DNA from 2 places in the Streptomyces auratus genome. Region 2 is predicted to be linked to the other one. Evidence: riboswitches for the same ligand, from Rfam matches in the RefSeq annotation. Region 2 holds a riboswitch; the other holds the start of a gene.
The links. Region 2 has a riboswitch for glycine ahead of gcvP (aminomethyl-transferring glycine dehydrogenase). Riboswitches for the same ligand answer to the same signal wherever they lie in the genome.
Positions count from the first base shown of each region.

Region 1: it holds a riboswitch for glycine, as region 2 does, so the genes downstream of both, gcvT (glycine cleavage system aminomethyltransferase GcvT) here and gcvP (aminomethyl-transferring glycine dehydrogenase) in region 2, are expected to answer to the same signal.

Region 1 is NZ_JBNGCB010000003.1:1,279,806-1,287,222, reverse strand. It holds gene BKA18_RS25370 (ABC transporter permease) at 1-157, opposite strand, end outside; gene BKA18_RS25365 (enhanced serine sensitivity protein SseB C-terminal domain-containing protein) at 539-1,330, opposite strand; gene BKA18_RS25360 (enhanced serine sensitivity protein SseB) at 1,392-2,189, opposite strand; gene BKA18_RS25355 (AAA family ATPase) at 2,292-2,990, opposite strand; glycine riboswitch at 3,251-3,346, shown strand; gene gcvT (glycine cleavage system aminomethyltransferase GcvT) at 3,498-4,625, shown strand; gene gcvH (glycine cleavage system protein GcvH) at 4,754-5,131, shown strand; gene glyA (serine hydroxymethyltransferase) at 5,223-6,482, shown strand; gene BKA18_RS25335 (L-serine ammonia-lyase) at 6,940-7,417, shown strand, end outside.
Region 2 is NZ_JBNGCB010000001.1:989,430-996,846, forward strand. It holds gene gcvP (aminomethyl-transferring glycine dehydrogenase) at 1-2,181, opposite strand, end outside; glycine riboswitch at 2,370-2,466, opposite strand; gene BKA18_RS04080 (PRC-barrel domain-containing protein) at 2,581-2,967, shown strand; gene BKA18_RS04085 (DNA polymerase IV) at 2,874-4,325, opposite strand; gene BKA18_RS04090 (MerR family transcriptional regulator) at 4,392-4,997, opposite strand; gene BKA18_RS04095 (bifunctional nuclease family protein) at 5,185-5,658, opposite strand; gene ftsR (transcriptional regulator FtsR) at 5,715-6,461, opposite strand; gene BKA18_RS04105 (FHA domain-containing protein) at 6,479-7,327, opposite strand.

The sequences.
Region 1 (7,417 bases), on a different contig from region 2:
CGATGGCACCGGCCACCGCGACCTTGTCCCGCCGGAAGCGCAGCCAGGCGATCTGACCGAGCGAACGCCCCTCGATCCGCTTTCCTTCCACGCCTTTCAGCACCGCTTCCGGCTGCGCCTGGGCAGCCGCCCCGGTGGTCTCGATCGGTGCGGTCACGGTGCCTTGACCCCTCTCGGCCGGCAGTGACCGGCCCACATCCCCGCCGCATAGCGGCCTGCTTCACATCACTGGTGCAAGTCCTGCGGATTTCCCGGAAATTCGCGCGGTGGAATTCGGGGATTCGCGTGACGTCGTGCGGGATGACACTCGTAGAAAGAACCGAGGTCCTCTGCTGCCGGAGTCTTCATCCGAGTTGCGATCACTCACCAGACCCGGTCGGGAAAGGATGCGTAACTGTGATGTGGCCCGCGGCTTTCCGTTATACGGACAACAACGCGGTCTGAGCGGGGCGCACCACCGCGCGAGAGGGCCTCAACCGCGGGTCATAGCGGGAGAATTCATCCCGGAAAGGGCGTCGGACCGACGCGCCGCGACGTATCAGTACGGGCGCGGGTAGCCGTAGCCGTACGAGGCGGCGGGGGGCTGCTGCTGGGCGTAGCCGTCACGGTCGAAGAAGGGGCGCGTGGAGGCCCGCATCCACAGGGCGACCGGGTCGTACTCGTCGTTCATCGCGACCGTGGAGACCGGCAGCCCGTCCGGCACCGCGCCGATCGACTGCTGGATCATCAACCGCGCCGAATCCACCGCCTGCTGGCCGGTGTCGTACAGATCCAGACCGACCGCCAGATACGGGGCACCGAGCGCGGGCTGCACCCAGGCCCGGCGCAGCGACCGGACGGCGGGCGTCCGGTGGGCGTTCTGCGCGAGCAGCGCATAGAACTGCGGGATGTCGATGACCGGCTCCGAGATCCGCAACGGCCCGGCGGGCAGCCGGTCGAGGCCGCCGGCGATCCGGCGCAGATCCAGCCAGGGGATGCCGACGCCGCCCCCGGGGGCGTGCGGGTTGAGCCACAGGCCCCAGCGGTCGGGGAAGAGCGCGGCGGCGATCTCGGGGCCGGTGACCACTTCGTGGTCGCGGTTCCAGCCGGAGGCGGCGAGCTCGGGCGCCGAGGTCACACAGGGTGCATAGCCGAGGCCGTCGACCTCCATGTTGCCGTACTGCGCGTCGGGCGCACCGGCCCTGCCCTGCCAGAGCAGCATCCAGACCTGGCCCGCGGCGAGCGCGTGCAGCAGTGCCTCATAGGCGTCGTAACGGCCGGGCGAGACCTGCTGGAGCAGCTGCTCCAGCTGCCCGGCCGCCGCCGGCCCCTGATGCGCACCCGCGCTCACGTCGTCCGTCCCTTCTGTCAGCAGGGCACGTGTGGGTGCGCCCGCCCGTCATCCAACCAGCTTACGAGTGGTGCCGAGAGAAGAAGGGGCGCACACGCTCCAGCATCCAGTCGGCGACCGGGTCCCCCTGGGCGAGATCGAGCATGACGAGCTGCACGGGCCAGGGCACCGGTACGGCGCCGAGCGCACGTCCAAGGGCTGACAGTACCGCCTCGCGGGCCGTGCCGTCGTGCACTGCGGCGGGGTCGGCGGCGACCTGAACACCGACGAACAGCGCGGGCGTGTCGCCCTCGACACTTGCCAGGGCACGCCGGGCAGTCAGGACAATTCCGGCGGCGGAGAACTCCAGTCCGGCGGCGGCGAGGAAGTCCACCGGCTCGTGCTGCCAGTCCGGTTCGAAGAGCCGCACCCGGCCGCCGCTCGGCAGACCGTCCCCGGCCTGCCGGCCGGCCCGGCAGAGTTCGCAGACCGCGGCGGGCGGCAGCGGGACGCCTATCGTGCCGTCGGGGTTGACCGCGATACCGACCTGCGGCGGCAGTCCGCGGGCGAACTCCCGTGCCGGGGCGACGGTGAAGGACAGGTGCGAGCCGACCACCCGCAGGAACTCCTGCTCGGAGCTGTAGACCGGGACGTAGGGCGCACCGTCGAGTTCGAGGGTGGGCAGATCGAGGCCGCGGGCGCCGGGGCCCGCGCTCTGCGGGCCGCCGCCGTTGGGCAACGGCACCCACACCCGGCTGCGGCCCAGGACCTCGACGATCCGGCCGCCCGCGCCGGGATGCCCGACCGCGGCGGCCAGGACCTCTTCGAGTTCGTTCGCCGGCCACGCCAGCTGCGGTATCCCCTGCTCCGGAAATGTCATGTCAATCCACCCGTTCCAAACCGCACCTTCTGGCCGTCGACCCTAGACGAGAAAGCGCGCGGAGAAACCCGCGGGGCACGGGCCCGCTGCGGTCGGCTCCGCTCAGTCGAAGCCGATCGTCTCCAGGGTGTTCGCCGCCCGCCGGTCGAGAAGGACCGCCGAGCCGACCCCGTACGGCAGCCGGGCCGCCTCCGCCGCGCCGACCAGCCTGCCCACCGCCCCGCGGTGCCGCGCGAAGGCGTACCCCGACACCCCGCGCCCGCGCGACTCCTGGCCGGACAGCGCCACCTCCGGCGGCACATCGAGCAGCACCAGATGCAGTCCGCGGCCGCCGCGCACCGCCGCCCGGGCGAGCCAGCCGCGCACCCACGCCAGGGTCCCGCAGTCGTGCACCACCACGCTGTCGCCGGAGCGCAGCGCGCGGCGCAGCGCCAGATAGTGGGCGGCCCGGACCAGCGGGCGGTAGAGGGCGTAGGGCAGCCGGCGCAGCCGGCCGCGCTCCCAGCGCTCGCGGACGTCCTGCGAATCGATGCGGTGCACCAGGGCGCCGCGCCGGTCCAGCGGCGGCACCACGCGCTGCATCAGGGTGCTCTTGCCGCTGCCCGGCAGCCCGGAGACCACCACCAGATCGCCGGCCGGGAACCGCAGCTCGACCGCGCCGCGCGCCCGCCCCGCGCCCCGCAGATCCACGACCCCGGCGCGGCGGCCGGGCCGCAGGACCCTGCGCCGCGGACGGCCGCCGCGGGACACGGCGGCGGCCGCCCCCGGCACGGCGCCGGGACGTACGGCTTCGGCAGACACGACCCCTGAAGTGGCACCGTATGCCGCTTCTCCGTGCACCGTGATCACCCTCCCCGTCCGGTTCTGTTCCGGTTCGAGTCCGTCCCGTACCCGCAGAGTGTCAAGAAAAGGTAATGCCCATCAAGGTGGTTGTCCGATCTGCCCACGTCATGGGCCGGCCGCCCACCAGGGCTGCTGTATCGGGCGATCCCGTGCAATGATGTGGCCGCCACGTGCACACCGCGTCTCACTTGTGCACCGCCAACTCCATACCGGCCGCTTGAACCCGCGCGGGAGAGTCCCCGGCCGCCAAGGCGGGGCGCCGAAGGAGCAAGTCCTCCCTTGAATCTCTCAGGCCCCTATACCGCACGGGCGAGGCAGATCTGAAAAGCGAGTCACCGCCCGGCCTACGGGATGGCTCCACCCAAGGTGCAAACCGGGTCCGTTCGCAGGATCCCGGTGAACCTCTCAGGTTCCGATGACAGATGGGGAGAACGTCCTCTCACCCATGCCCGGGAGCCCGGAACCATGACTGCTGCCCCCCGTCGTACTGCCTTGGATGCCACCCATCGCGCGCTCGGCGCGACCATGACCGACTTCGCCGGCTGGGACATGCCGCTGCGCTACAGCAGCGAGCGCGACGAGCATGTCGCCGTCCGTACCCGCGCCGGCCTCTTCGACCTCTCCCACATGGGCGAGATCACCGTCACCGGCCCGCAGGCCGCCGATCTCCTCGACTACGCGCTGGTCGGCAACATCGGCGGCGTGAAGACCGGCCGCGCCCGCTACACCATGATCTGTGAAGCCGAGGGCGGCATCCTCGACGACCTGATCGTCTACCGCCTGGCCGACCAGGAGTACATGGTGGTCGCCAACGCCTCCAACGCCCAGGTGGTGCTGGACGCGCTGAGCGCGCGGGCCGGCGGTTTCGACGCCGCGATCCGCGACGACCGCGACGCCTACGCACTGCTCGCGGTGCAGGGCCCGGAGTCCCCCGGCATCCTCAAGGCGCTGACCGACGCCGACCTGGACGGCCTGAAGTACTACGCGGGCCTGCCCGGCACGGTCGCCGGCGTCGAGGCGCTGATCGCCCGTACCGGCTACACCGGCGAGGACGGCTTCGAGCTGTTCGTCCGGCCGGCGGACGCGGTCGCCCTGTGGGAGGCGCTGTCCGCGGCCGGCAAGGACGCCGGGCTGGTGCCCTGCGGTCTGTCCTGCCGCGACACCCTGCGCCTGGAGGCGGGCATGCCGCTGTACGGGCACGAGCTCACCACCGCGACCACGCCGTTCGACGCGGGCCTGGGCCGGGTCGTGAAGTTCGAGAAGACCACCAACAACGGTGACTTCGTGGGCCGCGCCGCGCTGGCGGCGGCCGCCGAGCGCGCCGAGACGAACCCGCCGCGCAAGCTGGTGGGTCTGGTCGCCGAGGGCCGCCGAGTCCCGCGCGCGGGCTACCCGGTCGTCAGCGCCGACGGCACGGTCATCGGCGAGGTCACCTCCGGGGCGCCCTCCCCCACCCTGGGCAAGCCGATCGCCATCGCCTATGTCGACGCGGCCTACGCCACACCGGGCACCGAGGGTGTCTGCGTGGACATCCGTGGAAGCCATGAGCCGTACGAGGTCACCGCGCTGCCCTTCTACAAGCGGCAGAAGTAGCGGACCGCTCCCGCCGGGAGCCGGCCACGGCGCGCACCCGCGCGTCGCACTGTGCAAGAACCTCCCCTTGGCTCCGCCAGGGGCGACCCGCTTCACGACCACACCCTCGCGTACAGGAGAATCGAGCCATGAGCAACCCCCAGCAGCTGCGCTACAGCAAGGAGCACGAGTGGCTGTCGGGCGCCGAGGAAGGCGTCTCGACGGTCGGCATCACCGAGCACGCGGCCAACGCGCTCGGCGACGTCGTCTATGTGCAGCTCCCCGAGGTCGGTACCACGGTCGCGGCGGGTGAGACCTGCGGCGAGCTGGAGTCGACCAAGTCGGTCAGCGATCTCTACTCGCCCGTCGACGGGGAGATCACCGAGATCAACGAGGACGTCGTCAACGACCCCTCGCTGGTGAACTCCGCCCCGTTCGAGGGCGGTTGGCTGTTCAAGGTGAAGACCAGCGGTGAGCCGGCCGAGCTGCTCTCGGCCGACGAGTACGCCGCGTTCATCCAGAGCTGAGCCGCCGGCTCCCCGTCCGCCACCGCCCGAGTGGACGCTCCCCCGGACTCCGGGGGACCCATCGCGCCCCCTGACTCCCCAGGAAAGACTCATGTCGCTTCTGAACAGCTCCCTCCATGAGCTCGACCCCGATGTCGCCGCCGCCGTCGACGCCGAACTCCACCGCCAGCAGTCCACCCTCGAAATGATCGCGTCGGAGAACTTCGCCCCCGTCGCCGTCATGGAGGCCCAGGGCTCCGTCCTCACCAACAAGTACGCCGAGGGCTACCCCGGCCGCCGCTACTACGGCGGCTGTGAGCACGTCGATGTCGTCGAGCAGATCGCCATCGACCGCATCAAGGCCCTCTTCGGCGCCGAGGCCGCCAACGTCCAGCCGCACTCCGGCGCGCAGGCCAACGCCGCCGCCATGTTCGCCCTCATCAAGCCGGGCGACACCATCCTGGGTCTCAACCTCGCCCACGGCGGGCACCTGACCCACGGCATGAAGATCAACTTCAGCGGCAAGCTCTATAACGTGGTGCCCTACCACGTCGACGAGAAGACCAACCTGGTCGACATGGAGGAGGTCGAGCGCCTCGCCAAGGAGCACCGCCCCAAGCTGATCGTGGCCGGCTGGTCCGCCTACCCCCGCCAGCTGGACTTCGCCGCGTTCCGCCGGATCGCCGACGAGGTCGGTGCCTACCTCATGGTCGACATGGCGCACTTCGCCGGCCTGGTCGCCGCCGGGCTGCACCCCAACCCGGTGCCGCACGCCCACGTCGTGACCACCACCACGCACAAGACCCTGGGCGGCCCGCGCGGCGGCGTCATCCTCTCCACCCAGGAGCTGGCCAAGAAGATCAACTCCGCGGTCTTCCCCGGCCAGCAGGGCGGGCCCCTGGAGCACGTCATCGCCGCCAAGGCCGTCTCCTTCAAGGTCGCCGCCTCCGACGACTTCAAGGAGCGCCAGCAGCGCACCCTCGACGGCGCCCGGATCCTCGCCGAGCGCCTGGTCCAGGACGACGTCAAGCAGCACGGCGTCTCCGTGCTGTCCGGCGGCACCGATGTCCACCTCGTCCTGGTCGACCTGCGCGACAGCGAGCTGGACGGCCAGCAGGCCGAGGACCGTCTCCACGAGGTCGGCATCACGGTCAACCGCAACGCCATCCCCAACGACCCGCGGCCGCCGATGGTGACCTCGGGACTGCGCATCGGCACCCCGGCACTGGCCACCCGCGGCTTCACCACCGACGACTTCCGCGAGGTCGCCGACATCATCGCCGAGGCCCTCAAGCCGGCCTACGACGCCGACGCCCTCAAGGCCCGGGTCACGGCCCTGGCGGACAAGTACCCGCTCTACCCGTCGCTGTGACGCGTCTCATGCGTTGACCTCCCCGGCCCGCCGGATGCGGCGGGCCGGGTGGGGTGACGGGGACACGGCGCTGGGCCCGGGGCCGTCCCCCTGGGCTCACGCCCCGCAAGCCCCTCCCCTTTCTCCCCTTCTTCTCCCTCTTCTGCGGGGCCCCGGGCGTCCGGCTCCAGCTGCCCGGCCCTCCCCCTCGCCCGGCACCTGACCGAGCCCCGCGTCCGCGTCCCCGACCAGGCTGGCGACCGGGCCCCGGCGGCCGGAATCCGGGCCCGGCCCGGCATCCGCCGCGGCTTTCGTATCCACCCCGACACCGGCTGTTACCCCCCGCGACGGATGCCCGCCGGTTTCCGTCCGGCGGCCACATCTCCGGTCCGCGTTACGCTCGACAATCGGCGCAGAAACGTACCTCCTGCTCCATTGCTCCACCGTCCACCACGAGCAGACAAGGGAGTCCGCCCCCGTGGCCATCTCCGTCTTCGACCTCTTCTCCATCGGCATCGGCCCCTCCAGCTCCCACACCGTCGGCCCCATGCGCGCCGCGCGGATGTTCGTCGGACGGCTCAAGAAGGACGGCCTGCTCGCCCAGACGGTCAGCGTCCGCGCCGAACTCTTCGGCTCCCTCGGTGCCACCGGCCACGGCCACGGCACCCCCAAGGCCGTCCTCCTCGGCCTGGAGGGGCACTCCCCCCGCACCGTCGACGTCGAATCCGCCGACGACGAGGTGGAGCGCATCCGCACCACCAAGCGCCTGCGGCTGCTGGGCGCCGAAATCGGCGGCGCCCACGAGATCGACTTCGACGAGTCGTCCGAGCTGATCCTGCACCGCCGCCGCGCCCTGCCCTACCACGCCAACGGCATGACCCTCTTCGCCTACGACGGCACCGGCGCGCCCCTGTTGGAGAAGACGTACTACTCGGTGGGCGGCGGTTTCGTCGTCG
Region 2 (7,417 bases):
GACGCCGACCGGGCCGACGCCGGGGCCACCGCCGCCGTGCGGGATGCAGAAGGTCTTGTGCAGGTTGAGGTGCGAGACGTCGCCGCCGAACTTTCCGGGCTCGGCGAGGCCGACCAGCGCATTGAGGTTGGCGCCGTCGACGTAGACCTGGCCGCCGGCGTCGTGCACCGTCGCACAGATCTGGGTGATGTGCTCCTCGAAAACACCGTGCGTGGAGGGGTAGGTCACCATCAGCACCGCGAGCTCGTCCCGGTGCTTGTCGATCTTGGCGTGCAGATCGTCGGCGTCGACCTCGCCGTCCTCACCGGTCTTGACGACGACGACCTTCATACCGGCCATCACCGCGCTGGCGGCGTTGGTGCCGTGCGCCGAGGACGGGATCAGGCAGACCGTGCGCTGCTCGTCGCCGTTGGCGCGGTGGTAGGCACGGACGGCCAGCAGGCCCGCCAGCTCGCCCTGCGATCCGGCATTCGGCTGGAGGGAGACCTTGTCGTAGCCGGTGACGACGGCCAGCCGCTCCTCCAGCTCCTGGATGAGCGTGAGGTAGCCCTCGGCCTGGTCGGCGGGCGCGAACGGGTGCAGCTGGCCGAAGGCGGGCCAGGTGACCGGCTCCATCTCCGTGGTGGCGTTCAGCTTCATCGTGCAGGAGCCGAGCGGGATCATGCCGCGGTCCAGCGCGTAGTCCTTGTCGGCGAGGGTGCGCAGATAGCGCAGCATCGCCGTCTCGGAGCGGTACTGGTGGAACACCGGGTGGCTGAGGTAGTCGTCGCCGCGCAGCAGCGTCTGCGGCAGCGCTTCGGCGACGGCCGCGTCCAGCTGCTCGATGTCGCCCTGCACGCCGAAGGCAGCCCAGACACCGGCCAGCTCGGCGCGTCCGGTGGTCTCGTCGCAGGCGATACCGACCAGGTCGGCGTCGACCTGCCGGAGGTTGACACCGGCCTCCCGGGCGGCGGCGACGACCTCGGCCGCCCGGCCGGGCACCCGCGCGGTCAGCGTGTCGAAGTACGCACCGTGCACGATCTCCACGCCGCCGGCCCGCAGGCCCTCGGCGAGGATCGCCGCGTAGCGGTGGGTGCGCCGGGCGATGGTCCGCAGGCCCTCGGGGCCGTGGTAGACGGCGTACATCCCGGCCATGACGGCGAGCAGCACCTGCGCGGTGCAGATGTTGCTGGTGGCCTTCTCGCGGCGGATGTGCTGCTCACGGGTCTGCAGCGCGAGGCGGTAGGCCTTGCTGCCGTCGGCGTCGACGGAGACGCCCACCAGGCGGCCGGGCAGGCTGCGGGCGAACTGGTCACGTACGGCCATGAAGCCGGCGTGCGGGCCGCCGAAGCCCATCGGGACGCCGAAGCGCTGGGTGGTGCCGACCGCGATGTCCGCGCCGAGCTCGCCGGGCGAGGCCAGCAGCGTCAGGGCCAGCAGATCGGCGGCGACGGTGACGATCGCGCCCAGCTCGTGAGCCTGCTCGATGACGGCACGCGGGTCGCGGACCGCGCCGGAGGCGCCCGGGTACTGCAGCAGCACGCCGAAGACGCCGCGCTCGGCGACCTCGGCGGGAATCCCCGCGCTCAGGTCGGCGACGACGACCTCCACGCCGGTCGGCTCGGCGCGGGTCTCGATCACGGCGATGGTCTGCGGCAGACAGTCGGCGTCGACCAGGAAGACGCCCTGCTTGACCTTGCCGACCCGGCGGGACAGCGCCATGGCCTCGGCCGCGGCGGTGCCCTCGTCCAGGAGGGAGGCTCCGGAGGTGGGCAGCCCGGTCAGCTCGGCGACCATGGTCTGGAAGTTCAGCAGCGCCTCCAGGCGGCCCTGCGAGATCTCCGGCTGGTAGGGCGTGTACGCGGTGTACCAGGCCGGGTTCTCCATGACGTTCCGCAGGATCACCGTCGGGGTGAACGTGCCGTAGTAGCCGAGTCCGATCATGGACGACAGCACTTGGTTACGGTCCGCGAGGCCGCGCAGCTCCGCCAGGACCTCGGCCTCGGTACGGGCCTGCGGCAGGCCGAGCGCCTCCGCGCTCTTGATCACGTCGGGTACGGCGGTGGCGGTCAGTTCGTCCAGCGAACCGAAACCGACCTGCGCGAGCATCTTCGCCTGCGCCTCGTGGTCGGGACCGATGTGCCGGCGCGCGAAGGGGGTGCCGCTTTCCAGCTCGGTCAAGGAGATGCGATTGGTGGTCATCTGCGGGGGCCTCCTGGTCGGTGCGACCTACGAGGGGCACCACGGCGCGGGTGCCCGGACGGCCTCCCCCTCTGTCATCTCAACCTGAGAGCTTCACCGGCCCGCGCGAGGCGGCCCGGCTTTCACCGTCGGTGAGGAGGGGTCCCGGAGCTGTGCCTTCCGCGGCCCGCCCTACTTTCCAGAGTGACCTCGTCCATGCGGTACGTGTGCCTGAGAGATTCCGGGGAGGATTTGCTCCTTCGGCGCCCTGGTCGCGAACGACAAGGACTCTCCCGCACGGGGTCTACGGCCATTCGCCAGCCTACCAGCGCAGCACTCGAGGGATCCTTCGAGTGGCCGGGGCATGAAATGTGCCGTTTGGTAGTTGTCACAGGGCAGTTGCGACCAATTGGAGGGGCCGTGCAAACCGATATCGATCCCCGGAGCCTGATCGGCCGCAAAGCGTTCGACCGGAACGGCGCGAAAATAGGCACGATCGACGAGGTCTATCTCGACGACGCGACGGGGGAACCGGAGTGGGCGGCCGTGCGCACCGGACTTTTCAGCCGGGACGCGTTCGTCCCCCTCGAGCCCAGCAAAATGGTCGGTGAGGGCCTGCACATTCCCTACGACCGCAAGCTGATCAAGGACGCGCCGGACTTCGGCGTGGGCCGCCATCTCTCCCCCGAGCAAGAGCTCCAGCTCTACCACCACTACCGCTTGGATATCTCCTCCCCCACCGATCCGGTGTCCTCGCCCGGTTCCGGCGACAGCGACTTCGGCAAGATCGCCGGCTCGGACGACTGAGCATCCGCCGGCCCCCCGCCCACCAGCGGCAGGGGCTCCCCCGGCCGCAGCGCCGGGTCCTCGACAGCAAAGGTCCGCACCCTTCCCGGTGCGGACCACGGCGTTTCGAAGCGGATGGTCACTCTCCCCACCCCGCTCCCCTGCACCCAGCCGGCACCGTACTCGTCGTGCACGACGTCCAGGCCCGGGTGCCAGCGCCTCGGCAGCTCCTCCCCGGCTTCCGGCACCTGCGCCCCGCCACCGTCCGCCTCCGCCGCCTTCGCGGTCTCCGCCGCCTCCCGCTCCGTCGCCACCTGGGCGAACAGGTCTTCCTGCGTGAAGTCCGCCAGCCCGCTGACCCCCACACCCAGCAGTCGGACGCCGCCGGTGGTGTCCACCGTCTCCAGCAGCCGTACGGCGGCCTCCCGGATCACCGCAGGGTCGTCGGTGGGCCCCCGGAGCGTGTCGGAGCGGGTCAGCGTCGAGAAGTCGTAGTTCCGCACCTTGATCACCACCGTCCGCCCGGAGCGCCCTGCCGCCCGCAGCCGCTGTACGCAGCGGTCGGCCAGCCGCAGCACCTCGCTGCGCACCCGCGCACGGTCGGTCAGGTCGACCTCGAAGGTGTCCTCGACCGAGATGGACTTCGCGTCCCGCTCGGCCACCACCGGGCGGTCGTCCCGGCCCAGCGCCATGGCGTAGAGCCCGGCGCCGTGCGCCCTGCCCAGCAGCCGCACCAGCTCGGCCTCGCCGGCCTCCGCGGTCTCCGCGACGGTGTGGATCCCGGCCCGGCGCAGCGTCTCGGCCGTCGCCGGGCCCACCCCGGGCAGCGTCCGCACCGTCATCGGGCCCAGCAGCTCCCGCTCGGTGCCGGGCTCGATGACCACCAGCCCGTCCGGCTTGGCCGCCTCGGACGCGATCTTCGCCAGCATCTTGGCCCCGGCGAGCCCCACCGAGCCGGTCAGCCCCGTGGTGACCCGGATATCGCGCCGCAGCCGCTCCCCCACGGCCCGTACGGCCTCGGTCCGGGGCGGCACCCCACCGGCCTCCAGATCGACGAACGCCTCATCCAGGCTGAGCGGCTCCACCAGCGGTGACAGCGCATGCAGCAGCTCCATCACCGCCTCACTCACCTGGCGGTACAGCGTGAAGCGAGGGGCCAGATAGGCGGCATTGGGGCACAGCCGGCGCGCCTGGGCCGTGGGCATCGCCGAGCGGACGCCGAACACCCGGGCTTCGTAGGAGGCCGTGGAGACCACTCCGCGCGCCCCGATCCCGCCGACGACCACGGGCTTTCCCCGCAGACTCGGCTTGGCCGCCTGTTCGGCGGCCGCGAAGAACGCATCCATGTCCAGATGCAGGATCGTCGGCGCAGGTCTCACATCTCCGATGCTGCCCCATGCCACTGACAATCGGCCCGATGCCGGGCCGCGCTCACCGCCGGGGGCTCAGCCGGCCCGGTTGCGCCGTCGCGCCAGCTCGTCGTGCGGGTTCTTCCCGACCAGCGTCTCGCCGGTGTCCACACGCTCCCCGTGGAGCTGTGACAGCGCACCCTCCACGTCCCGCCACACCACGCCCACCGCGATCCCGAAGACGCCCTGGCCGCCCTGGAGCAGATCCACGACCTGGTCGGGCGAGGTGCACTCGTAGACGGTCGCCCCATCGCTCATCAGCGTCATCCGCGTCAGATCCGCCAGTCCCCGCGCCCGCAGATGCTGCACGGCGGTCCGGATGTTCTGCAGCGACACCCCGGTGTCCAGCAGCCGCTTGACGATCTTGAGAACCACGACGTCCCGGAAGCTGTAGAGCCGCTGGGTGCCGGAGCCGTACGCCGGCCGGATGCTCGGCTCCACCAGGCCGGTACGCGCCCAGTAGTCGAGCTGCCGATAGGTGATGCCCGCTGCCGCACAGGCGGTCGGGCCGCGATAGCCGATGTTCTGCGCCTCGCAGTCCCCCGACACCGCCGCGGCCGGTGCCGGGGCATGGTTCGCTGCCGCGCCCGAGTGGAGCGGCAACGCCCCTTCCGCCGCCATACCGTCGCCGGTGATTGCCACGCCGCCCTCCGTCCTCCACGTCCCGGACGGGACCTGCCATATCGACGGTATGCAGTCACTCGGGGTGCGTCAACGATCGCCGCGCTCGCCACGCCGAGTGATAATCACCCTACGAGTGGTTTCTCGTGACCCCGCACGGGGAACGGCTAATTGTTTGGCCGGAAACAGGCGGTTCGACCGGCCGAAATCACTGGCTGTTGGTGCCGAAGTCCTCGGGAGAGATCTGGTCGAGGAACTCGCGGAACTTCTCCACCTCGTCCTCCTGCTCGTCCGGGATGGCGATCCCCGCGTCGTCCAGCACACCGTCGGTACCGAAGATCGGCGTTCCGGTGCGCAGCGCCAGCGCTATGGCGTCGGACGGACGCGCGCTGACCTCGACTCCGCTCGCGAAGACGAGTTCGGCATAGAAAACCCCCTCGCGCAGATCCGTGATGCGGACCTGCGTCAGTTCCTGGCCCACCGCTTCGAGCACGTCCTTGAAAAGGTCGTGCGTCAGCGGCCTGGCAGGGACCATGCCCTGCTGGGCAAAAGCGATGGCGGTGGCCTCCCCTGGCCCGATCCAAATGGGCAAGTAACGATCGCCTCCCACCTCCCGCAGGAGCACGATCGGTTGGCTGGAAGGCATTTCCACCCGGACACCCACGACGTCGAGCTCGTTCACACAGCAACCCTAGGACGTGCCCGGCAGGTTTGGGTAGTCGGGCACTCGTTTGCTCACTACAGCCGGACCCGCAGGGCGCTCTGCAGGAGGGCTGCATGCAGCCGTACGGACAGCGTCGCCAGCTCCCTGGCGGTCGCCTCGGCATGCGCTCTGGTCTGTGGGTTACGGTGCCGCCGAAGGGGTGCAACGACCTGTTCGACCAGGCCCGCCTCACGCTCGGCAGCCGCCTTCACCGCACGCAGATGCCGCGGTTCGAGACCGAAACGGCCCAGGTCCGCGACAAGTTTGGCCACCGTGACGGCCTCGATGTCGTATCCGCCCTCCGCATGGGAGACGATGAGTCCGTACGACTCCCAGTCGGCGAGCGTCGCCTCGTCCACCTCCGCGGCGGCCAGCAGCTCGGCGCGGCCGATCCGGGCAGCCGTAGGGCGCTCCGCGCCCGCGTCGTGGACACCCTCGACGAGATCCCGCGAGGGTGTGGCCGGAGCCGGCAGCTGCACCTGCTCGCCGCGCTCCAGGGCGTCCAGATGCTCCCGGATGACCTTCAGGGGCAGATAGTGGTCCCGCTGCATCCGCAGGACGTTCGCCAGCCGCTCCACGTCCGCCGGCGTGAATTTGCGGTATCCGGAAGGCGTGCGCTTCGGCTCGACCAGCCCCTCGGCCTCCAGGAAGCGAATCTTGGAGATGGTGACCTCGGGAAACTCCTCGCGCAGCAGGGTGAGCACCGTGCCGATGCTCACCGGCTTACCGTCCGAGGAGGCGGTGCCGGACGGGCCGGCACCGCCTTTCGGTGTATGGCGCATATGCCTTCCCCGGCCGGTCAGATACCGGCGCCTCGCTGGCTTGCGTAGAAGACCAGGCGGAACTTGCCGATCTGGACCTCGTCGCCATTGGCGAGGACGACGGAGTCGATCCGCTCACGGTTGACGTAGGTGCCGTTCAGGCTGCCGACGTCGGCGACCGTGAAGAGACCGTCCGGGCCCCGGCGGAATTCCACATGCCGGCGCGAGACCGTCACGTCGTCGAGGAAGATGTCGCCCTGCGGATGCCGGCCCGCCGTCGTCAGCTCACCGTCCAGCAGGAAGCGGCTGCCCGAATTCGGACCCCGGCGGACGACCAGCAGCGCCGATCCCAGAGGAAGGGCGTCGACGGCCGCCTGGGCCTCGGGGGACAGCGACGGCGACAGGTTCTGGCCCGTCGTCTCCGAGTCGTAGGCCTCCAGCCCCGAAATGGAGATGGTCGACGTCGTCTCGGACGCCCGCTCGGGCTGAGCGCCCGCGCGCAGCGGCGCACCACAGTTGGAGCAGAACCGGCTCGCCTCAGCGTTCCGGCTGCCACACCTCGTACAAACCGGCAAGGCTGACCCTCCACCCGTGCGTGCGGCCGATGGTTCCTGGGAACCTATGCGGCCGGGCACGGAGGGGTCAACAGAATCCGCGCCGTGCCCCCCGGACGGCCCGCTGACCTCGTCGCGGAAGAGCGGACGGTCCTCGGAAGCGCCGCTCTCGTCGGGTTGGCGCGGAGCGCGGTGGCGCGCGGAGCCGCTGCCGCCCTCCTGGCGCGCGCTCTTGCCGAACAGCTTTCCAAACAACTTCACGGGCGATTCCCCTTGAACGAAACAGACCCGCCCGTGGGGCAGGACGAACCCTCGATGCACACACCGGCCCATCCGGACATCCTGTGAACGTCCGTGGCCTTCAGACAGTTTCCACCACACACCACACGCACGGTGCGTCGACCCCCCGCTACCTCATGCCCT